One region of the Vibrio sp. R10-SG-ISO4 genome, then DNA from elsewhere that is predicted to be linked to it. Evidence: riboswitches for the same ligand, from Rfam matches in the RefSeq annotation. Region 1 holds a riboswitch; each other region holds the start of a gene.
What was found. A riboswitch is a leader RNA that binds a small molecule or an ion and turns the genes downstream of it on or off. The one in region 1 is predicted to bind thiamine pyrophosphate.
Positions count from the first base shown of each region.

Region 2: linked by a shared signal. The riboswitch ahead of thiD (bifunctional hydroxymethylpyrimidine kinase/phosphomethylpyrimidine kinase) and the one ahead of thiC (phosphomethylpyrimidine synthase ThiC) in region 1 are both predicted to bind thiamine pyrophosphate.
Region 3: linked by a shared signal. The riboswitch ahead of thiB (thiamine ABC transporter substrate binding subunit) and the one ahead of thiC (phosphomethylpyrimidine synthase ThiC) in region 1 are both predicted to bind thiamine pyrophosphate.

Region 1 is NZ_JCBDHJ010000024.1:74,484-82,238, forward strand. It holds gene AC6R03_RS17740 (thiazole synthase) at 1-140, opposite strand, end outside; gene thiS (sulfur carrier protein ThiS) at 143-352, opposite strand; gene AC6R03_RS17750 (HesA/MoeB/ThiF family protein) at 355-1,119, opposite strand; gene AC6R03_RS17755 (thiamine phosphate synthase) at 1,122-2,384, opposite strand; gene thiC (phosphomethylpyrimidine synthase ThiC) at 2,395-4,338, opposite strand; TPP riboswitch at 4,500-4,598, opposite strand; gene crcB (fluoride efflux transporter CrcB) at 4,681-5,064, opposite strand; gene AC6R03_RS17770 (multicopper oxidase domain-containing protein) at 5,174-6,556, opposite strand; tRNA gene AC6R03_RS17775 (tRNA-Trp) at 6,707-6,783, opposite strand; tRNA gene AC6R03_RS17780 (tRNA-Asp) at 6,826-6,902, opposite strand; rRNA gene rrf (5S ribosomal RNA) at 6,959-7,074, opposite strand; rRNA gene AC6R03_RS17790 (23S ribosomal RNA) at 7,244-7,755, opposite strand, start outside.
Region 2 is NZ_JCBDHJ010000013.1:160,521-168,275, forward strand. It holds gene AC6R03_RS07210 (PhoX family protein) at 1-445, shown strand, start outside; gene AC6R03_RS07215 (hypothetical protein) at 840-992, shown strand; gene AC6R03_RS07220 (LysR family transcriptional regulator) at 1,102-1,989, opposite strand; TPP riboswitch at 2,146-2,303, shown strand; gene thiD (bifunctional hydroxymethylpyrimidine kinase/phosphomethylpyrimidine kinase) at 2,395-3,231, shown strand; gene AC6R03_RS07230 (PstS family phosphate ABC transporter substrate-binding protein) at 3,263-4,213, opposite strand; gene AC6R03_RS07235 (putative bifunctional diguanylate cyclase/phosphodiesterase) at 4,383-6,440, shown strand; gene AC6R03_RS07240 (phosphatase PAP2 family protein) at 6,581-7,423, shown strand; gene AC6R03_RS07245 (GGDEF domain-containing protein) at 7,531-7,755, shown strand, end outside.
Region 3 is NZ_JCBDHJ010000001.1:107,314-115,068, forward strand. It holds gene pmbA (metalloprotease PmbA) at 1-593, opposite strand, end outside; gene yjgA (ribosome biogenesis factor YjgA) at 701-1,231, shown strand; gene thiQ (thiamine ABC transporter ATP-binding protein) at 1,321-2,037, opposite strand; gene thiP (thiamine/thiamine pyrophosphate ABC transporter permease ThiP) at 2,021-3,607, opposite strand; gene thiB (thiamine ABC transporter substrate binding subunit) at 3,656-4,633, opposite strand; TPP riboswitch at 4,710-4,823, opposite strand; gene AC6R03_RS00485 (flavin prenyltransferase UbiX) at 4,887-5,510, opposite strand; gene mpl (UDP-N-acetylmuramate:L-alanyl-gamma-D-glutamyl-meso-diaminopimelate ligase) at 5,526-6,878, opposite strand; gene fbp (class 1 fructose-bisphosphatase) at 7,206-7,755, shown strand, end outside.

The DNA.
Region 1 (7,755 bases):
AGCGCCATAGTCGCCAGTTGCGATCCCGACGCCTCAATAGCGCGCGCCATGGTGGTACTGTTCGAAAATTTGCCCGTGCCGGTAAACAGACGCGAGTCAAACACTTTGCCCGCGATAGTAAGCGGTGTTATTGGCGCCATGATCAGCCTCCTGCAATGGCTTGAAATAGTGCGATGGCATCGCCTTGATTGACGATATGTCTGTCCCACTCGCTGCGCGGAACGACACAGTTATTGATGGCAAACACACAGCCCACCTCGGCGAGTGATAACTCAGCAATGAGCGCCGTCAATGTTGTCCCTGCGTGAGTCGTATGTGTTTCACCATTGACGGTGATAGTGATGGGTTCCATGTTCATTCCTTAACGGTGTTTGACTGACACACATGACAAGTGGCATCCACTGAAATAGTTAACGTCTGCCAGCGCATCGTGAGTCCATCAAACAGGTGTAATGTCGATGGGCTGAGTTGTGGTTCATCAAGGGCTAACCATTGAATCGCCGCCAGCGCTTGGTAATTACCTAACGTGCCTACCACCGGACCTACCACGCCAAGTTCACTGCATTTTTGGCCAGAAGGAAGTGAATCGAACGGATATAGGCAGTGGTAGCATGGGCTATCTTGCTGATAATCAAACAACGCGAATTGCCCTTGCCATCCAATGGCCGAGGCCGAGATCAAAGGTGTCCGGTTTTTGAAGCAGAGCTGATTGATTTGCTGACGAGTTTCAAGGTTGTCTGTGCAATCAAGCACGATGTCGGCAAGCATGATCTCAAGCGCAAGTTGGGTATCATCGAGCCGTTGGTCAATCGCGCGAATGCGAATCAAAGGGTTGAGGTGCTCTAATTGACTCTTAGCCGCCAACGCTTTGCTCTGCCCTTGGTCATCGTTTCGATAGATGACTTGGCGCTGAAGATTGCTTAGCTCGACACGGTCATCATCCACCAACACCAATTTGCCCACACCAGCGGTAGCTAAATAAAGGCTTGCCGCTGACCCGAGGCCACCACAACCAATCAGCAACACATGAGCATTCGCCAACTTTGCTTGCCCTTGTTCGCCCCATTGCGGCAACGACACTTGTCTTTGGTAACGTAAGAACGCCTCGTCAGACAGCATGGTCATCCCTGCTCTCCTACTTGCTTGTTTGCCTTCATCAACTCAGTAAAAGCCGCAATGACCGGTTTTGGGTCGTCGGCGAGCGTAATCGCACGCACGACAGCCAAGCTTGAGACGCCGCACTGCCACACCATCGCAGCGTTACCTTGGTCGATACCGCCAATCGCAACCGTAGGAAAGCCCGTACCTTGCGAGCGAGGAATCGAATCAATCAACTGTTGATAAAGCTTCAAGCGCACTAAACCTTGCGGCTTAGAAGGCATAACCTTGGTCGTGGTTGGGAAGATATGCCCCAGTGCGATGTAGCTTGGCGCAATCTGCACAATACGCAGCAGTTCGTAGTAGCCGTGTGTCGAGAGCCCTAAAGCGATACCTGCCTGTGACAATGCCTGCAAGTTCGACGCTTCAATATCTTCTTGGCCAAGGTGAACACCGAATGCACCGTGCTTTATCGCCAACTGCCAATGATCGTTGATAAACACATGTGCTTGGTATTGCTGACCCAATGCAATCGCACGTATCACCTGCGCTTCCAAATCAGCTTGCTGTGGATCTTTGATGCGCAGCTGTATGGTTTTAATGCCTAGAGGAAGTAATCGTTCAATCCAACTGACATCGTCGACCACCGGATAGAGACCCAACACCTCTTTCGCCATGGAGGGAAAAGAGATCGCGCGGCCTTCAGTTTTCCAACCAACACGAATGCCGAGAGTTTCGTCCTCGAGCACAGGCGTAGGAAATTGCTCTAAACAACATGGCCATTGAGATGTTTCACGTGAAACATGCCCCATCGCACGTGCGAGCGTCAGTGCATCTTCAACGGGAAAATCGAGCGCCCGCAAGGTGATAAACCATGCAAAGTGCTGTGTAGCATCAAGCGCCATTTGGTGGACATTAAGCGCACGCACTTCAGCATGAGCACGCGTGCTGTGTTGCCAAATATCGAGCACGCGCCCTTCGCACCTTGCGCCAATAACGATCGCATGCAGGGCATAGTCCGCCAGCGAGACATCACCCTCTGCAACTGAGTACACCAGGTGATGGACACTTTGTTCGCTGTCGTCACTGAGAGAGGAAGACTCAAAGACTTGCGTATCCCGAGCAATCCAAACAGAGGAAGACGCACCGCGCAGTTCTACCGTCGACTCAGCCCCTTCAATCAACTGAATCTCTTGTGTGGCAAACCCTTGCTCGCCGGCCAATGCCAAGCATTGCGCGATATCATCGCGCAATGTAGGCTGTGAGTGAGGAATCACAATTTTCATCGCCGCGTTCCTACGACTCTGCACTTTCAGGCTGCGCGGCAGGATGATACAGCTCAGAACCCGATTGACGGAACTCCTCTGACTTTTGGCGCATCCCTTCGAGTGGATCATCGAGCATTTTAACGGAGATGGCTTGGTCGGCTTCGACTTGTTGTGTGTCTTTGGCGTACTCGCGCACTTCCTGAGATATTTTCATCGAACAGAATTTTGGTCCACACATTGAACAAAAGTGAGCCACTTTGCCCGACTCTTGCGGCAAGGTTTCATCGTGGAAAGCTCGCGCCGTATCAGGGTCAAGCGACAAGTTGAACTGATCCTCCCAGCGGAACTCAAAGCGAGCTTTTGAGAGCGCATTGTCACGAACCTGAGCACCAGGGTGGCCTTTAGCCAAATCCGCCGCATGCGCCGCAAGTTTATAAGTAATCAAGCCCGTCTTAACGTCTTCTTTATTGGGTAGACCCAAGTGCTCTTTCGGCGTCACATAGCAGAGCATCGCACAGCCGTACCAGCCGATCATCGCAGCGCCAATGCCAGAGGTAATATGATCGTACCCAGGGGCAATATCGGTCGTCAGAGGACCCAAAGTGTAGAATGGCGCTTCGTGGCAGTGCTCTAGCTGCTCATCCATATTGGCTTTGATCATGTGCATAGGTACATGCCCAGGGCCTTCAATGATCACCTGCACGTCATACTCCCACGCGATCTTAGTCAGTTCACCCAACGTGCGTAGCTCAGCAAACTGCGCTTCATCATTGGCATCGGCTACCGAACCTGGACGCAAGCCATCACCGAGCGAAAGCGCGACATCGTACTTGGCACAGATTTCACAAATTTCGCGAAAGTGGGTGTAAAGGAAGCTTTCTTGATGGTGAGCGAGACACCACTTAGCGATGATCGAGCCGCCGCGAGAGACAATACCCGTGACACGTTTGGCCGTCATCGGCACATAACGCAACAGCAAACCGGCATGAATCGTGAAGTAATCGACGCCCTGCTCAGCTTGCTCAATCAAGGTGTCTCGCATCACTTCCCAATTGAGGTTTTCTGCAATGCCATTCACTTTTTCAAGCGCTTGGTACATAGGCACGGTACCGATCGGAACTGGGCTGTTACGTAGAATCCACTCTCGAGTCTCGTGAATATTGCGTCCGGTCGACAAATCCATCACCGTATCGCCACCCCAACGTGTTGCCCAAACCAATTTCTCAACTTCTTCCTCAATGGAAGAGGTCACAGAGGAGTTACCAATATTGGCGTTCACCTTGACCAAGAAGTTGCGACCAATGATCATTGGCTCCGCTTCTGGGTGGTTGATGTTGGATGGAATGATGGCACGACCCGCAGCCACTTCTTGGCGGACAAACTCAGCACTGATGTCCTTTGGCAAGTGGGCACCAAAGCTTTGACCAGGATGCTGTTGGTTCAACACCTCGTCGCGATAACGAGCACGCCCCATGTTTTCACGCAGAGCGATGTATTCCATTTCCGGTGTAATCACACCTTGACGCGCGTAGTGGAGCTGAGTGACACACTGACCGCTTTTCGCACGGCGAATGCGTGGTAAGTTGCCGTAACGCAGCTCGTCTAGCGTATCGTCTTCCAAGCGCTGTTTGGTGTATACCGAACTGACCTCATCGAGCAGTTCCGTATCACCGCGCTCTTCAATCCACTGTTCACGTAGCTTAGGCAGGCCTTGGTAGAGGTCAATCGTATGGTTAGGATCGGTATAAGGACCAGAAGTGTCGTAAACGCGAATCGGCTCATTGGGCTCAAAGATCGGCGCACCTTTAGTGCCGCCAATCAAGCTGTCAGCAAGGGAGATTTCTCGCATAGGAACACGAATATCAGGTCTTGAACCTTCAACATAAACCTTACGTGAATTGGGGTACGCTTGTACCGAGAGGGTATCAATAAACTGTTTGGCTTCCAGTCTCGCTTGTTTGCGATTCGACATAGCATTTTTCCTTGCTCTTTATTGCTCGTAGGAGCATGAGTGTTAGAGATAAAAATGCTTGGCGGAAAGATGCGACAAGAGGGCGATCTGACGCGGGTACCTATCTGTAGATAGATCGCATGACGCTCAGATCAGAGAGAACGAATCCTAGATTAGGAGGGTCGATATCTTCTCTTGTTCCCTTCGCAGGTATTAACCTGATCAGGTTCAACGGATCCCGAATAAACGGTCTCAGCCTTATGGCACTCCGACAAGTGAACCGAGTATATAAAAACGGCTTGGATAAACCAAGCCGACCTGTGTAAATTTTGTCTAGTGAGGCTCAAAGCACCTCTAAGCAAGCTAGCTTTTGATCAGCAGTTGAAAGCCCACCCAAGCGGCAGAGATGCTTAATACCACATTGAGTAAGACATTGAGTCCCATCTTGAAAAAAGCGCCCTGCTGCATGAGTAAAACGTTGTCCATCGAAAACGTAGAGAACGTCGTCAAAGCACCAAGAAAACCGAGCCCGATGATCTGTCTCCATGGTTCAGTCGCAAGGTTGCCATTTTCAAACGCGGCGATCAGTAAGCCCATCGCCAGTGAGCCGACTACGTTAACAGTTAGCGTACCGTATGGAAAACCTCGCCCCAGTAATGTCGCACACAGCTCAGACACTAAATAACGAGAGCACGCACCAACGGCGCCACCCATGGCAATAAACCCTAAAATTGCAAACTGACCCATAACCCCTCCAAATTTGTGGCGTTAGTGTAGCGCCAAACAGACGAAAAAACAGACTTCAGATCAATGTAATGACGCTAAACACTCTGTTAGATTTAAAAAGTTACAGGAGTCACTTTACTTCGATATAGCCCATCAAACCGGTTTTCATGTGCTCTATGACATGACAGTGATACATCCACCGACCGGGGTTGTCCGCGACGAAAGCCGCTTTGGCACGACCATTCTTGCCCAGTAGTACCGTATCCGTATGGAACGGCTCTGGGAGCGGCTTACCGTCCATTTCGAGCACGGTAAAGGTATGGCCATGAAGATGAATAGGATGATGGTACTGAGTGACATTTTTAAGATCGAAGATGTAGGTTTTGCCTAGCTCCAACTGCGCCAGCGGCGCAGGAATCGAATGACGACTCATCCCCTGCCACGCCACCTTGTTGGTCAACCAAAAGGTTGAACTCGCCTTGCCATCTTTGCCTACGGGCGTTACCGCACCTTGCCACTCAAACACAAAGTCAATCTCTTCAGCGTTGGGTAGATCGAGCGCGGGCACAGGGTTAAGAGGCAAACTTGGCAGCGCTTGACCCTGTGGCAAATCAGACGCGACGACATCAAATTCACACAGAGGAAAAGGGAAACGCCCCTTCATTTGACGAACAAACACTTTGTTGCCAGCAGATGGCGCAATCAGACCAAGATCCACCCTCATACCCGGTCCAATTTTATGCTGAGAGAGCTCAATTGGCGTGGTGACCGGGTTGCCATCAATAGCCAGTATCCAAGCCTCTGCCCCTTCAATCGCAATTGGATAGGTAATGGTATTGTCGACATTAGCAATGCGTAAGCGAGTGGTCGCGTGCGCTTTAAGCGTATATAAAGGCTCATGAACGCCATTCACACTGCTCCACTCCCCTGGCGTGCCCATCCGAGCACTTAAACGTGGGATCATTCTCTCCTTCCACTGCCCTTGACTGTCGATGTGCCAATGCTTGAGCATTAACGCATGCTCTTCATCAAAAACCACGGGGTCGCGCTCTTCAACAATAATCAGTCCAACGAGTCCTCGCCCTAACTGTTCAACGCTGTTCATGTGTGGGTGATACCAAAACGTGCCTGCGTCAGGCGGAGTGAATCGATACTCAAACGTCTCTCCCGGCATGATAGGCGCTTGACTGAGAAAAGGAACGCCGTCCATCTCGATCGGTATTCGCAAGCCGTGCCAATGTATGGTGGTAGGCTCTGACAGTTTGTTCGTGAAACGAATCACGACCTCTTCCCCCTGACGACAATAGAGTGTCGGCGCAGGGATCGCACCATTAAACCCCAGTACGTCTGTTTGATACCCAGGGACGAGTTCAGCCCGGCTAGGCTCAGCAGTGAGATCGTAAACATAGCCTTCTCGAGTCCGAGTTTGCCGAGTCACCGAACACGCAGGAATCATTGAGAGAGCAGACAAAGCAAGTGAAGATTGAAGAAATTGGCGACGACTCAAAGCCATAACGGTAAACACCTAAAACAGACAAGACGTATAATGTAGCAAAATACTGCGAATGATTCTCAGTGCAATGAGTGATTTGTGTTTTGTCGCGTGCAAGATTAAAAAACGGAGACAAAAAAGGCTCTAGTCTTTCGACTAGAGCCTTAGATATGGCAGGGGTGGAGAGATTCGAACTCCCAACACGCGGATTTGGAATCCGCTGCTCTGCCAATTGGAGCTACACCCCTAAAATTAGATTCAAAAAAACCTCGATAAACGAGGTTTATAAGTGGCGGAGTGGACGGGACTCGAACCCGCGACCCCCGGCGTGACAGGCCGGTATTCTAACCAACTGAACTACCACTCCGCAGTGGTCTATTTAAAGTCTTATCTCAATCGTGCTTTAAACAGATAATGTTCAAAGCCTGGCGATGTCCTACTCTCACATGGGGAAGCCCCACACTACCATCGGCGCTAATTCGTTTCACTTCTGAGTTCGGCATGGAATCAGGTGGGTCCAAATCGCTATGGTCGCCAAGCAAATTTTGTTTAAGTTCTTAGAAGTGAGTGCCTAGACCCTAGTTCCTAGAACTTAATAATTCGGAAAGCTGCGTTTATCGTTTCTAGCTACTAGGAACTAGTCACTCGTCTCTTCATTACACATTCAATGTTCTTACATTGAGTCCATCAAAACCCTTTGGGTGTTGTATGGTTAAGCCTCACGGGCAATTAGTACAGGTTAGCTCAACGCCTCACAGCGCTTACACACCCTGCCTATCAACGTTCTAGTCTCGAACAACCCTTAAGGGCACTTAAAGTGCCAGGGAAGACTCATCTCAGGGCTCGCTTCCCGCTTAGATGCTTTCAGCGGTTATCGATTCCGAACTTAGCTACCGGGCAATGCGTCTGGCGACACAACCCGAACACCAGAGGTTCGTCCACTCCGGTCCTCTCGTACTAGGAGCAGCCCCCTTCAATCTTCCAACGCCCACGGCAGATAGGGACCGAACTGTCTCACGACGTTCTAAACCCAGCTCGCGTACCACTTTAAATGGCGAACAGCCATACCCTTGGGACCGACTTCAGCCCCAGGATGTGATGAGCCGACATCGAGGTGCCAAACACCGCCGTCGATATGAACTCTTGGGCGGTATCAGCCTGTTATCCCCGGAGTACCTTTTATCCGTTGAGCGATGGCCCTTCCATTCAGAACCACCGGA
Region 2 (7,755 bases), on a different contig from region 1:
CACCCAAGCAGAGTTTGATTGGGATTTGTACCTGATTGCTGGCAACCCAACGGTGCACAAAGATTCGCTCTACGCGGGCAGTGACAACATCAACGCCGACAACATGTTTAATAGTCCGGATGGTATCGGTTTTGATAAAGCTGGTCGTTTGTGGATTCAAACGGACGGAAACTACTCAAATCAGGGCGATTTTGCAGGTCAAGGGAACAACCAAATGTTGTGCGGCGATCCTAATACTGGTGAAGTGCGACGTTTCTTGACGGGGCCAATTGCCTGTGAAATCACGGGGCTGACCTTCTCCGCCGACTACAAAACCATGTTTGTGGGTGTTCAGCATCCGGGCGAGAAAGGTGCGCCTTCTCACTACCCTGGTGGTGGTGACAGCAAGCCTCGCTCCACCATCGTTGCCATTACCCGTGAAGATGGCGGCGTTATTGGCGCTTAAGCTGTCTCACTGTTTGCATCAACAATCATTCGCATCAAGATGGGCGCCACGAGCGCCCATTTTTTATTGCCGATATCCACATTGGCATATTTATGCGATCGCTCGCATAAAAAACGTCAAGGTTTCGTGTGTTCACCGCAAAGAGTGTTGCGCTTCACAATCGCAATCCCTATATTGAAAGAGTACTCAGCATAACCTTAAGGTGTTCTAATCCGAATAAACTCCAGATAACAATACGACATTGAGCGATTGACCCGGCGAATCTACCCCATTTCTTTTGGTGCAGACGCCCCAACGTAAAAAGAATAAAGTCTATCTGAGCGCCTTCTGATGAGAGAAGTGGCACCTTTAGGTTATTAAGGACGGTGATGATAACTGAGGAGGAGGTTAGGCTATGGTATCACTACTTTGGGTAGCATTAGGTTGTGTGGTCTTCTTATGTTGTTGGAGTGCTCAGCATGGTCTCCCTATGCTGGGGCTTAAACTGGATGAGTCCGATCTACTGATTATTTCTGAACTCGCTGGCGAAGACGTCTTAGAGGCATGACCTCAAATAACGACGATAATGAGCGTTGAAGCAGCAGCAAAAATGGAGCCTTGGGCTCCATTTTGCGTTTCAAGCCTATCGAAAATTTTGGCTATGGCAGTGCGTTGGGTTATAGCGAGATCACGTCCGTCAACTTATCCACCACCGTATGAAAACGGGCTGGCCACGCTCTTTGTTTTTTGCTCACCAAATACAGGGTCTCGACGACGGCTTTCTTTGGCTGATGCACAGCAAGTTGATCGCGCAAAGTGAAAGAGCTGAATGCGCTGTGTGGCAGCACCGTAAAACCGAGCCCTTTGGCAACTGGCAGAAGAATTTGGCTGAGTTGGTTGATGTAGCCCGAGGTGCGCAGGGCGCGAATATCAATCCCCGCCAGCGCTTTGTCGCCACACTGCGAAAAGTAGAGCGAGAGATAGTGCTCCGCGTCGGGGTGGCGAATTAAACCGATCTCAAGGAGAAGTTCAGGGGTAATAGGCTCGTCGACGTTTGCCGGCACAATCAAACACATGGTTTCTTGACCTATCTCTTGCGCTTCGATTCTCGGGTCGAGCGGGATGTGAGTGACAAGGCCCAAATCGGCGCGCCCCTCAGCCAAATCGTCGATGATCTTACGGTTGGGGGCGACTTCCAGCTTGACGACCAGTTGTGCAAATTCACACTGTAAATCGAGCAGATGCGGGTAGATAAGCTGCGCCAACGCGCCAGAGCAAGAGACCGACACCTCACCGCGATGCGCGTCGTCCTGAGATAACGAAGCAATCAGGTCTGTTTCTTGTTTGGCGCGCTGCTTTGCGTACTGATAGACCTGTCTGCCTTGTTCCGTTACTTCAAAGCTCTTGTTGTGACGCGCAATCAGTGGGTAGCCGCAAGCCTGTTCGAGCTTTTTGATGTGCTGGCTGACACCGGGCTGAGTCATGAACAGCTTTTCTGCGGTATGAGTAAAGTGGCCGGTCTCGACCAAGGTTTGAAACGTTTTGAGCCAGAGTGGATTGAGCATAACCGTCAAATCAATAACGAAAATTTATAAAATTAAGAGTAAACGATAATGTTCTGTGTGCCAAACGTCGCGTTCGTATCGCCCACTCCTCGATTCACTCGGGTTATTTAAGTGATCTGAATAGGTTGCATCTGCGCTATCACAGGGTTAAGGTTGGCGACATAGTCGGGGAGCGTTCCTTCTGCTCGAGTCATAACGATAGCTTGATTAACGAGCCTGTCGTAGAAGCATAGAAGGAGGGCTGAGATCGCATCGCGAGACCCGTTGAACCTGATTCAGTTAGCACTGACGTAGGGAACTATTCATAACGCGGTGTCGTGGGGTCGCCACAATCTCGCCCGTTATGTGTTGTGCTTGGCCAACGCGCTCTGCACACAGTTCCTGACGCGTGCGTGAGGAACACCGATGAACCAAACCGCATTTTATGACCCTCAAACTCCGATTGTCCTAACCATCGCTGGCTCCGACAGTGGCGGCGGCGCGGGCATCCAAGCCGACATCAAAGCGATCAGTGCAACAGGCAGTTACGCCTGCTCCGTTATTACGGCCATTACCGCGCAAAATACCTGTGGTGTTCACGCCATTCATCCTATCCCTATCGACCATGTTCAAGCGCAGCTCGATGCGGTATTGAGCGATCTCAATGTCGTGGCGGTGAAGGTTGGCATGCTGGCTGACGCTGAAATCATCCGTGTCGTGGCACAAAGTTTGGCGGCGTATCAGCCCAAGTTTCTCGTGGTGGACCCGGTGATGGTGGCCACCAGTGGTGACAGCTTACTGCACGCCAGTGCGGTGGGGGCGCTCAAGAAAGAACTGCTACCGCTTGCCGATATGATCACACCAAACTTACCCGAGGCGGCGGCGCTGACTGGGCGAGCAACGCCGACATCGGAAGAGGAGATGGGAGCGATGATTGACGCCCTGCGCGCCTTGGGCGCCAAAACAGTGCTTCTTAAAGGGGGGCATCTAGAGGGCGAAAGCAGTAACGATCTGCTGATTGAAAGGAGTGGCAGTGAATTGATTCGCGCTAAGCGAGTCGCCACTCATAATACTCATGGTACGGGCTGTACGTTGTCATCGGCCATTGCGTCCTATCTTGCCCAAGGGTATCGGCTGCACAAAGCGGTCCATTTGGCTAAACAATATATCTCACAAGCCATTGCGCATGCCGACGAACTCTCTGTTGGTCAAGGACATGGGCCTGTTCATCACTTTTTCTCTGGTCACCAAAATGTACGTTAATCGCGATGGTGTGCAGTCGCATTACAAGGCTCTATTTGGGCATCGAGACCGAGCCAGAGCGGCTAGAGTTAAGAATAAAACGCGCCGCGTCATAGCGATCGTTGGAGAGAGGAATGTAGCCAGAATGGGAGACGACTTTGTTGATGTTGTCTCTGTCGATATAACTATCGACAAAGCGTTTCAGTGATGGCCGCTTCTCTAGCGCCTGTTTGTTCACGTAAATAAACAGAGGGCGGGAAAGTGCGGCATATCGTCCCATAATCACGTTCTCGACACTGGGTTTGACCGCGTTGAAGCCAGTGGGAGCGATGGCGATCGCTTTCAGCTTGTCTTGATTTTGCAAATAGTAGGCAAAGCCGATAAACGCCATGGCGTTGGGATCGGCGGCCACTTCGGCGACTAAGGCTTCATCGTCTTCATTTGCGGTGTAGTCTTGTCGACTCGCTTTGCCATCCAGCACCACCTCAACAAAATAGTCATAAGTGCCTGAGTCTGATCCAGGGCCGTGCAGGACGATGGGGCGATCAGGGAAGTGCGGATTGACTTGCTGCCAGTGAGTTATCGTGCGTTCAGCGGTGCTTTCCCAGAGTGTTTTCAGTTCATCAAGAGAGAGCGCATCGATCCACTGATTTTCTTTGTTCACCACCACGGTTATTGCATCGAGTGCGACAGGGAGCTCAATATAGTCGATGTGGTTGATTTCACACAGCGCTCGCTCTTTCTCTTTAATCGGGCGAGAGGCGTTAGAAATATCCGTGCGGCCTCGGCAAAACTTACGAAATCCGCCACCTGTGCCAGTGATGCCCACCACCACTTGGGTGTTGTGCCGCTCGGCACGCATAAAGTGATCGGCGACGGCTTGGGTAATCGGGTAAACGGTACTCGACCCTTCAATTTTGATCAGATCTTTCCCGTGTGCCGTGGTACTCATCAGCGCTAGGCATACAGAAGCAAGAACAGTCGAACGCAATCGAAAAGTCATGGTTGAGCACAAAGGAAGAATCAACATACCGCGACTATACGAGCTAGCACTTTTGAGCTCAATATCTTCACGTGAACTGTCACTAAAGATTCATCAATCACTCATCAATAATAACTACGCTGAATATTTTCATGGGGATGTAACATTTCTTCACTAGGCTGACTCGCCTATGTTTTTATTCCTGCCCGCAAAATACGTGGGTAAACGTTCGTGTGATGCTATGAAGCGCAAATTCATTTTTACTTCCATTCTCGCCTTGTTGGTGATCACGTTTACGTCGGCGCTGGTGACCCAAGCGACCCACCTGTTAGTGAAAAAGTCCCCGCTTGCGGAAGCGGCCGCTGAAATTAAAGTCAACGGTACGCTGGCCTACCTTTGGTTTGATGAGATCATGTCGGGCGATACCGCTCAGTCGATTCAGGAAGTGTGGTACTACTTAGAAATCGCCGATTGGCATGTGGTCGCGCTGCTTGAAGGCGGCGAGAGTATCATGGGCAATTATGAGCCAGTCACGGACAACGAATTACGTGAGCGTCTGGTTGAGCTTCGCAAAACGCTGGCGCAATTTCGCCTTCATGTGGAATCCACCTACCAAAAAATTCAGGCGCAGCGAGCGGATGCGTTTTTAAGCGCCGGACGCGACGAGCAATTTTTGGAGTTTGCCAGCCAAGCGGATGAGATCCAGCGCGTGATCAAAGCCAGTTATGAGTCTGGGATTTCCAATTACACGCAAACCAGCATCACCCTGATTATTGCGGTGATTGTGATTGCTGCCTACTCAATACGATTGCAGCACCGCTATGAGAAAAACCGCGATCAATTGCTCCACTCTCTCACGCAAGCCAAAGCCGCAATAGAGGAGAAAAATGAGCAACTGCACAACCGAGCTTACTTCGACCCTTTAACTGGGTTGCCAAACCGAGCACTGTTTTTAGACCGACTAGGCCAATCTATCCTCAACGCGGACCGCTCGAAAAAGCCGTTTGCTTTACTGTTCATCGATTTAGACCATTTTAAAGACGTCAACGATCTCTATGGGCATGAGATGGGCGACCGCTTGCTTGAGCAAGTCGCAAAGCGGATTGAGAGCAGCATTCGCATCACCGACTTGTCTGCGCGCTTCAGCGGTGATGAGTTTGTGGTGGTGCTGAGTCACTTAAACAGCGTCAATAGCGCAATCAGTGTTGCCAACCGTATCGCCTCCAAGTTGATAGATACCTTGCAGCAGCCGTTTCACATAGAGGGTGTGGCGGTGAATGTGTCCGCCAGTATTGGCATTTCGCTCTATCCCGAAGACAGTGCGACGCAAGACAGCTTGCTACGCTACGCGGACAACGCCATGTATCACGCCAAAGCGATGGGCAAAAACAATTTTCAGTTTTACTCCAAAGAGCTCAACCGCATTGCGATGTCGCAAAAAGAGACCGAGAGCGATCTCAATAAAGCGATTGAGCGTGATGAATTCGAGCTGCACTTTCTGCCCAAATGGCAGTTGAACGATGAGAAAGTGCTCGGCGTTGAAGCCTTAGTACGTTGGAACCATCCCACCAAAGGGCGGTTGTACCCCAATGATTTTATTCCCGTGGCCGAATCCACCGGTTTGATTCGCTTGCTTGATTTGTTGGTGATGCGCAAAGCGCTGCAAGCCAAGAGAAAGTGGTTAGATGACGGCGTCGAAACTGGGGTGGTGGGAGTGAATATTTCCGCGAAGAGCTTAAAGCATCCGGGCTTTTTTGACAGTTTGAAAAAGGTCATTGTCCAGTCCGGCGTTCCGACACGCTACTTAGAGGTGGAAATCACCGAGACTGTGATGATTGAGAATACCGAACTCGCGCAGGTGATTTTCAAAGAGTTGCAGCAACTGGGTGTGCGCGTGGCATTGGACGATTTCGGTACCGGCTTTTCATCACTCTCTTACTTGAAAGATTTCGAGTTTCAAACGCTCAAAATCGATCGCAGTTTTGTTATCGATTATGCCAATAACGCCACCTCGTCGGTATTGCTGAAAAACATTATCTCGCTTGGCAACGAACTTGGTGTCTCTGTGGTTGCAGAGGGCGTTGAAACCGCTGCTCATCAGCGGGATCTACTCAAAATGGGCTGCGCGATCGGCCAAGGTTTCTATCTCACTAAACCGGTTAATGCAGAGGCGCTAGCCAAATTGCTTGCTCCAGAAGCGTACCTCAGAGAGCGTGGAAACGTGGTGCCCATGACCCGATGGTCTTAGTTATATTCTTGTCCTAATCAGCCGTTGAACACCGATAATTTGGCATGATGCGAACTTGCAGCGAATTGACACGCGGTTGATAAAATCATTAACGCCACACGCCTAAGATCATCTCTCGAGAGTTGAGGTGAGAGGCGAGTGTGAAACATAGAGTCAGTGAGAAGCAAAAAGGGTTAGGGCTGTTGATGGTGCTGTCGGGTGCCATTGCGCTGATGAGCCTGATGTTTAGCTCAGTGGATCTGCTGAGTGACGTCTCAGACCCCATCGGGAAAGGGATGACATGGTTGACTTACTCCGCGGGATCGCAAGGCTTTCTCGTTACTCTCGCTTTGCTGGTGGCTCTGGCTCTTTGGGTCATTCGTTCGACTTCTTCTCGTTATTCTTTTTCTCATCGTTCTCTTTTGACCACGGAGCTCTCAAGCGTTTCACATAGTCCAAGCGTTTCACCTCGTCGTCAGCTTGGCGTGTCGCTGATAGGAAAAGCAGCGCAACTGGCGCTGGTGCTGGTGTTTGCCTTTGTTGCCAAAAGTGGCTTGAAGCTCGCGACAGAAAGCCCGCGTCCTTACACGGAACTGTTAAGTCATCAGCTGTTGATTCCCCAGCCCGCGCACTTTTATAAGCTCGATGCCGAGCAAAAAGATCAGGTGATTGATGCCCTGGATACTCGGGTGAGTGATTGGCGTACGCGCCATTGGCATGGCGAGAAAGATTACTCTTTTCCTTCCGGCCATACGTTGTTTGTCGCGGTGTGCGTGGCCTTTTTTGGCGGCCTGTTTGCTGAGCGTAAGCACTATGCTCTGGCTGCGGGGGTGTTGATTTGGGCGCTAGCGGTCGCGTACAGCCGACTGTGGCTTGGTATGCATCGACCCATTGACCTTGTTGGATCTGTGGCGGTGGCCGCGTTGATTTACATGCTGGTGCCGCGGTTAACTGTGCCACTTAGATGGCAAGAGAAGCTCACCTTGGGCCATGTCAAGCGCTAGTATTTTGCTTGGGGGAACCACGGGTTTGTCGCGGAGCAAGCAAGGCGAACTTTCGGTGCTATTCTTTAAGGTACCTTACTCATTTATCAATAAGACACGAGCCAGAGATGAAAGCGCCTGATTTACCACCCGATGAGCAGCAACGCATCCAAAGCCTTCACCAGCTTCAGATTCTCGACACGGAACCGGAGGAGCGTTTTGACCGCGTGGCTCGCCTTGCGAAGCGGTTGTTTGACGTGCCAATGGCCTTGGTCAGCTTGGTGGATGTGAACCGTCAATGGTTCAAATCTTGTTTTGGCTTGGAGGCGAAAGAAACCGGGCGTGATGTCTCT
Region 3 (7,755 bases), on a different contig from region 1:
ATTTCACCGTTTTGGCCTTGACCAATCACACAGCAACTGATGCTATGGCGACTTGAGGCATAACTCGCCAGTAAGCCGTGGCTGTTGCCGTACACTTTGACGCCATAGTGGCTATCGTAGCTGGCGCCATCACTTTGCTTGATCTTATCGCTGTAGCTGAGCGCTTCTTGCTCCGCTTCAATCGCCATTTTTGCCGCGTAGTCAGGGTCAGGCGTATCGGGGTGAAACAGATCCAAGTTGGGAATATCTTTGACCATCAGTTCAGCCGGTGCTGGGCCTGCGTACGGATCTTCTGATGTGTATTGAGCGATATCGAGTGCCGCCAATACCGTTTGTTGAATCGCTTTTTCGCTTAAGTCTGACGTTGAGGCGCTGCCTTTACGCTGATTGCTATAGACGGTAATACCGAGTGCACCGTCACTGTTGAACTCCACATTTTCGACCTCACACATGCGAGTCGATACGCTTAAACCTGTGGTTTTACTGATGGCAACTTCCGCGGCATCCGCTTTTTCACCCGCCATCTCTAACGCTTTCGCGACGGCAGCTTCAAGCTCGATACGCTGCTGTGCCACTTGCTTTTTTACGTCCATATTCTCTTCATCAGTCGTTGCTTTGTCGCTAGGATAACAAGAATTTCGCTTTCTCCCCATGATTCTTGTTAAAATAGAGAAATAGACGTTCAAATGAAGGTATGAAAATGGCTCGCAAAAATCAAAAAGCGCCATGGGAACCAGAAGAAGAGATCATCTGGGTAAGTAAATCCGAGTTGAAGCGTGACATGGAAGAGCTGCAGAAACTGGGTGAAGAGCTCGTTAACCTCAAGCCCTCTGTGTTGGAAAAATTTCCACTCAGCGAAGACTTGGCCGATGCGATTCGCGATGCGCAACGTTTTAAAAACGAAGCGCGCCGTCGTCAGTTGCAGTTTATCGGAAAATTGATGCGTCACGAAGACCCAGAGCCAATTCAAGCGGCGCTGGATAAAGTCCGTAACAAGCACTCTCAAACCACGGCGCTGCTGCACAAATTAGAGCAATTGCGTGACCGTGTGGTGGAAGAGGGCGACAGCGCCATTGAAGAGGTATTGACGCTGTATCCGGATGCGGACCGTCAGCGTTTACGTCAGCTTGCTCGTCAGGCGAACAAAGAAAAGCAAGCCAACAAGCCAGCTAAAGCGTATCGAGAGATTTTCCAGATCCTCAAAGCATTGAGCAGTGAAGAGCCACAATAACACGCTCTTACTCAGTGATGATTGAAGCGGATAAGTGCACACTTATCCGCTTTTTTTTATCTCTGCTTTCTAGCCCATTGTTATTGCGCTCAGTTGTGCGCCGTGGTGGCCGCCTGAACAAATGCGCCGAGGCTAGGGTCCGAGTGGGTCGCCGCTAGCTCTGAAATCGGCCCAGTCGCTGCGACATGACCTTGTGATACAAACGCAAAATGCGTGGCGATCGCTTTGGCATCACCTAAGTGGTGCGTCACCATTACTACCGTAATATCACGCTCACTCGCCAACTGTTTGACCAGTGATAGCATCTCTAACCTGAGCAAAGGATCGAGCGCTGAAAAGGGCTCGTCTAGCAGCCATATCGGCGCAGACTGTACAAAGCAGCGCGCTAACGCAACCCGTTGACGCTGGCCACCAGAGAGCTCATGCGGCAATCGAGACAAATACTCCGCCACCCCCACCTGCTGTGCCGCTTGCACTACCGCCTGTTTCTGCGTTGCAGACAACTTCAAGCCGGGGTCCAATCCAAGGCCTATGTTTTCCGACACGGTAAGGTGAGCAAACAAGTTGTGCTCTTGAAACAACATCGCAAACGGGCGCTGATAAGGCGCCAGCCCGTTGAGTGTTTGCCCTTGCGCTAAAATTTCACCGCTTAATGGTTCAATAAAACCCGCCATCAAGGCGAGCAAGGTCGACTTCCCTGCGCCACTGGGTCCCATAAGCGCGACGATTTGCCCTGCCTCAACGTGCAGATCAAACTGAAATGACTCGGCATGATAATCGTAATGCAGGTCACTGAGAGTGAGCATAGTGACTCCTATTGGTGGGGGTAGAAGCAGAGCGAGGGCGAAACAGGCGCTCCATCAGCGCAAAACAGCCCACACTCAAAAGCAGTAAAGTGACCGATACGACTGCCGCCGCGTCCATTTGGTAACTGCCGAGCAGTTGGAACAGGTAGAGCGGCAGCGTACGAAACTCCTGGCTGCCAAACAGCGCGATGGCACTGAGATCGCCCATAGAAAACATAAAGCTGATGGCAAACGCGTGCGCCAGCGGCCGTTTTAATGCGCGCCATTCCACCACTCGTAAACGGCGCCAACCGCGGATTCCAAGGGTTGCACAAAGGTACTGATACTGCTGCTCGAGTTGCAACATCGGCTGAGCCAAGGTTTTGATCACATAAGGCAGCCCCATTAACGCGTTGACCGTAACAACAACGACCAAGGCGTAGCTGAGCGCATCCGTCCACGAACGGAGCAGCAAAAAGAGCCCGGTCGAGATCACTAATCCTGGGGTCACCAGAATGATGGTCCCTAGCAGCTCTATCTTATCCGCGTCTTTCTCACGTTGATTGAGGCGCAGTCTTCGGCTCGACAATAAAATCGCCGTGCCCGCACTGACAGCGATAACGCTCGCCATGCTCGCCACTTTCAGTGACGCGCCGAGCGCGGACCAAAATCGGCCATCGCTCAGCACACCCAACGCCTGAGAATTCATGCCACTGGTCAGCACCATCCCAAGAGGCGGCAACACTAACAGCAAGCTAAAACCTATCCAAGCGCCATCCCAGCACTTAGAGAATAGACTGTCTTTCACCACCAACGCAGTTGGTGCGTCGCTGCCCATCGAAATAGCAATAGGTCGAGCGAAACGTTGAATCGATAGTGCCATTAAGCCACATAGCAGCATTTGCCAAATTGCCAGTAACGCGCCCGCTTGCAAATCAAAATCAAACTTGATCGCTTGGTAAATCGCGAGCTCAATGGTGGTCGATTTGGGCCCGCCGCCCAATGCCATCACAGTGGCAAAGCTGGTAAAGCAGAGCATAAACACCAACCCGCAAACGGGCGCTAATTGCTGCCTCATCCGCGGCCATTCGACCCACTTAAACTTTTGCCAATGCCCCATGCCTAAGTGGGCGCACAGTTTGTGTTGCTCCGCCGGAATCGACTCTAGTGATTGCAGCAGCAAACGCGCCGCATAAGGAAGATTAAAAAAGAGGTGCGCGAGCAAAATGCCGTGCAAACCGTAAATATTAAATGGTAGCGAAAGATCCCACTGCGCAAGCTGTGTCGCCAACCAACCACTGCGCCCATAAATCGCCAGCAAGCCAAACACCCCCACCAAGACAGGCAGCACCAAAGTGGTCGCAAACAGCTTAAGTACCAAGGCTTTCCCGATAAACTGCCGCCGCGACAAAGCATGGGCGACGGGGATCGCCAAGCCGACACTGAGCAGCGTTGAGAGGAAAGATTGATAGAAGCTAAATTGGGTAACGTGGCGGTAATAAGGGTCTTGCCAAATGACACGCAGATCGAGGGAAGGCGCTTGATTGAGCAAGGCCAGCAGCGCAGAAACGACAAAGGCCGCGATCAACATCGCGACCCATACGCCTAATTTAGGGACAGATTGCACGAACGCCTAACCTTAGAAGGTCAACGCGTTTTGCCATTCACGAATCCACGCTTTGCGGTGGGTAGCCACCTCTTCAGCGCTAAAACTCAAGGCTTGGCTAGGCTTCGTCAGGCTTTGATACCCTTCTGGCAACGCAACGTCAGTGACAGGGTACATCCAGTTCCCTGTTGGCATGGCCGACTGAAAGTCATCGCTGAGGATAAACTGCATAAAGGCATCCGCCAAGTCGCTGTTGGCGCTCGTTTTGACTTTGGCCACCACTTCTACTTGAGTGTAATGACCTTCCGCGAAATTCGCTGCAGCGAACTTAGCCTCATTTTCGGCAATCAGATGGTACGCAGGTGACGTGGTGTAAGAGAGCACCATATCAGACTCGCCTTTTAAGAACATCGAGTACGCTTCAGACCACCCTTTCGTGACCGTCACTGTCTTTTTCGCCAACGCTTTCCACGCCTGCGGCGCTTCGTCGCCATAGACAGATTTCATCCACAGCATCAAACCTTGACCCGGGGTTGAGGTACGCGGGTCTTGGTAGATGACTGTTAAGTCGTCATTTGATTCCACCAGTGCTTTGAGGCTAGTCGGTGGCTCAGCCAAGGTCTCTTTGTTGTAGACAAACGCGAAGTAACCGTAGTCGTACGGCACAAAGGTCGTATTGGACCAGCCGCCTGGCAAGGTGACGGATGACGTATCGACGCTATGCTCAGCCAACAAACCGGTTTGCTGCGCTTCTGCCATCAAGTTGTTGTCTAACCCCAACACAATATCGGCTTTGCTATTGTCGCCTTCCAGTCTCAAGCGATTGAGGATAGAGACGCCATCATCCAAAGCTACAAAATTCAACGTACAGTCGCACTGTGCTTCAAACGCTTTTTTTACCACTGGGCCTGGGCCCCAATCGGCAGCGAAAGAGTCATAGGTATAAACGGTTAACGTATCGGCTGCGGTTGCAGAAAAAGACGTCAGTGCCGCGGCGGCACAAAGTGGCATAAATGAAGGGATAAAAGTGGATTTCACTGCTCGCTCTCCTTGTTGAGCCACGCAGGTCTGAGGGACAAACAGACGTCTGATGTCCTCGCTCAATTCCTACGCCAGCATTATCTGGTTCAGGTCTACGGGTCCCGAGCAAAGCTCGATCTCAGCGTCATTCAGTGAATGAATAGCTCCCCGATGAGGTTCGGCTTGATTGTAATAGGTCTGCCATACAATAGCCATACTTGCGTGACGGCCCACCAAGACACAATCACGAATCGTTACGTTGATCATAGCCCCAGCGCGCCACCAAGGATTGCTCGATGCCGAGGTGATCCAAAATGCGCGCGACCATAAAATCAATAAGATCGTCTATCGATTTAGGTTGGTGATAAAAACCGGGCGCGGCCGGCATAATAGTGACGCCCATCTGCGAGAGCTTGTGCATGTTCTCAAGGTGCAAGGTTGAGAAAGGCGTTTCTCGAACCACCAGCAGCAATTGACCACACTCTTTCATCACCACATCAGCGGCGCGTTCAATCAAATTATCGGACATACCATGAGCAATCGCTGCCACACTGCCCGCCGAACAAGGGCAAACCACCATCTGCTTGGGCGCCGCTGAGCCAGAGGCCACGGGCGAGAACCAGTCCTCTTTGCCGCACACCACTAATTTAGCCGGATCGCAGCTGAGATGGGCGACCAAGGCTTGCTTGGCGCTGTCTGGGTTGGCAGGCAGTTTTAATCCGTGTTCGGTGGCCAACACCACTCGCGCCGCCGATGAAACCAGCAGGTAAACCTGATAATCCGCGGCCAATAAGCACTGCAACAAACGCAGCCCATAAGGCGCGCCTGAGGCTCCGGTAAAAGCGAGGGTGATGGATTTTTCAGCCATTGTGCGTATCTCTTATTATTGGGCTAATTGCGCTAACAGTTTGTCGTGAATTCCGCCAAACCCGCCGTTACTCATCACAAGAATCTGATCGCCGGGGCGAGCATGCCTAGCGATGCTGCGCACCAAGTCGTCGATGTCGTCAGAGACATAAGCGGGTTGCGCGCACTGCTCGGCAATCTCACTCACCGACCAAGTAATTGACTCAGGCTGAAAGAGGAACACTTCATCTGCCGCCTGCAATGAGGCCGCAAGCGTTTCTTTGTGCACCCCGCGTTTCATGGTTGCACTACGCGGCTCCAACACCGCAAGGATTCGGGATTGACCCACCTTGTTACGTAAGCCGCCCAATGTCAGTTCAATCGCCGTTGGATGATGAGCAAAGTCGTCATACACAGTGATGTCATTGACCTGCCCTTTTAACTCCAAGCGGCGTTTGGTATTAATAAAGCGCCCTAACGCCTCACAAGCGTGATCCGGAGTGACCCCCACATGACGCGCCGCCGCGATGGCCATCAACGCATTGCTGACGTTGTGATCGCCGACTAAATTCCACGTCACTCGACCCACTATTTCTCCCGCCAATAAGACATCAAAGACACTGCCATCTTGGGCCTGTTTTTGCGCTTGCCAGCCAGATTCGCACCCTGTGTACTCTTGTTCGCTCCAGCAGCCACGGGCAATAACGTCTTGCAGCGCCTGGTCTGATTGAGGAGTAAACATCCGACCATTGCCCGGTACGGTTCTCACTAGATGGTGAAATTGGCGCTTAATCGCTTCCAGATCATCGAAGATGTCTGCATGATCGAACTCAAGGTTATTCATGACCAAGGTACGTGGATGGTAATGAACGAACTTAGAACGCTTATCGAAAAAAGCGCTGTCGTATTCATCAGCTTCAACTATGAAAAACGGGCTGTTGCCCAACCTTGCCGACAAACCAAAGTTGCCAAGCACGCCGCCCACGAGAAAACCGGGTTCATAACCACAATCTTCCAGAATCCAAGCGAGCATACTGGATGTGGTGGTTTTGCCGTGCGTTCCCGCGACCGCCAGTACCCATCGGTCATGCAGCAGAAACTCTTGCAGCCACTGCGGGCCGGAGGTGTAACGCAGGTTGCTATCAAGCACATGCTCGACACACGGGTTACCACGGCTCATCGCATTACCGATCACCACCAAATCGGGCGCCGGATTTAACTGCGCAGGATCAAACCCTTCTATAATTTCAATACCTTGCGATTCAAGTAGCGTGCTCATGGGCGGGTACACATTGGCGTCACTGCCGGTGACTTTGTGCCCCAATTGACGCGCTAAAATTGCCGCTCCTCCCATAAAGGTGCCACAAATTCCCAAGATATGAATATGCATAGAGTGATCCTGAAAAGGCTAATTTGAAGTGCTCATTATGGCGATAATGGCTTGAAAAGCGAACCTCTTTGTCCTTGGGATGTGAAATCTTGGCACAATCGAGCAAAGTTTGTTCAAGATGAAAAACCGTGAAAATATTTGAATAATTACCAAAAAAATTGAGAGGTCAGACAGTTAGTTCGTTACCAATAATAAGATCATGGTTTTACAATTGCTCAAGGCAAAAACAAAAGCTCACGCATAGCTTCGTCCCTCTTGCGCCCGAATAATAAAATGGCAAGAGGTTGCCCAACTCCCCCCAAACTTATGCGATTTTAAGGAATAAACATGTCTGGAATGCGCACCCTTGGCGAGTTCATTGTTGAAAAACAGACGGACTTCCCCCACGCTAGCGGTGATCTATCATCCCTACTGTCGTCGATTCGCCTTGCGGCTAAAATCGTCAACCGCGAAATAAACGCGGCTGGCCTTGGTGATATCACCGGTGCCGTTGGTAGTGAGAACATTCAGGGCGAAGCCCAACAAAAACTGGATGTTTACGCGAACGAGAAGTTCAAAGCAGCACTTGAAGCACGCGATCAAGTGTGTGGCGTAGCAAGTGAAGAAGAAGATGAGGCGGTCGCGTTCAATAAAGAACTGAACAAAAACGCCAAATACGTGGTATTGATGGATCCACTCGATGGCTCCTCTAACATCGATGTTAACGTCTCTGTCGGAACGATTTTCTCTATCTATCGCCGCGTCTCTCCTATCGGTACCCCACCGACAGAAGAAGACTTCCTTCAACCAGGCAACAAGCAAGTCGCGGCCGGTTATGTGATTTACGGTTCATCAACCATGCTTGTCTACACCACAGGCAATGGCGTCAATGGCTTTA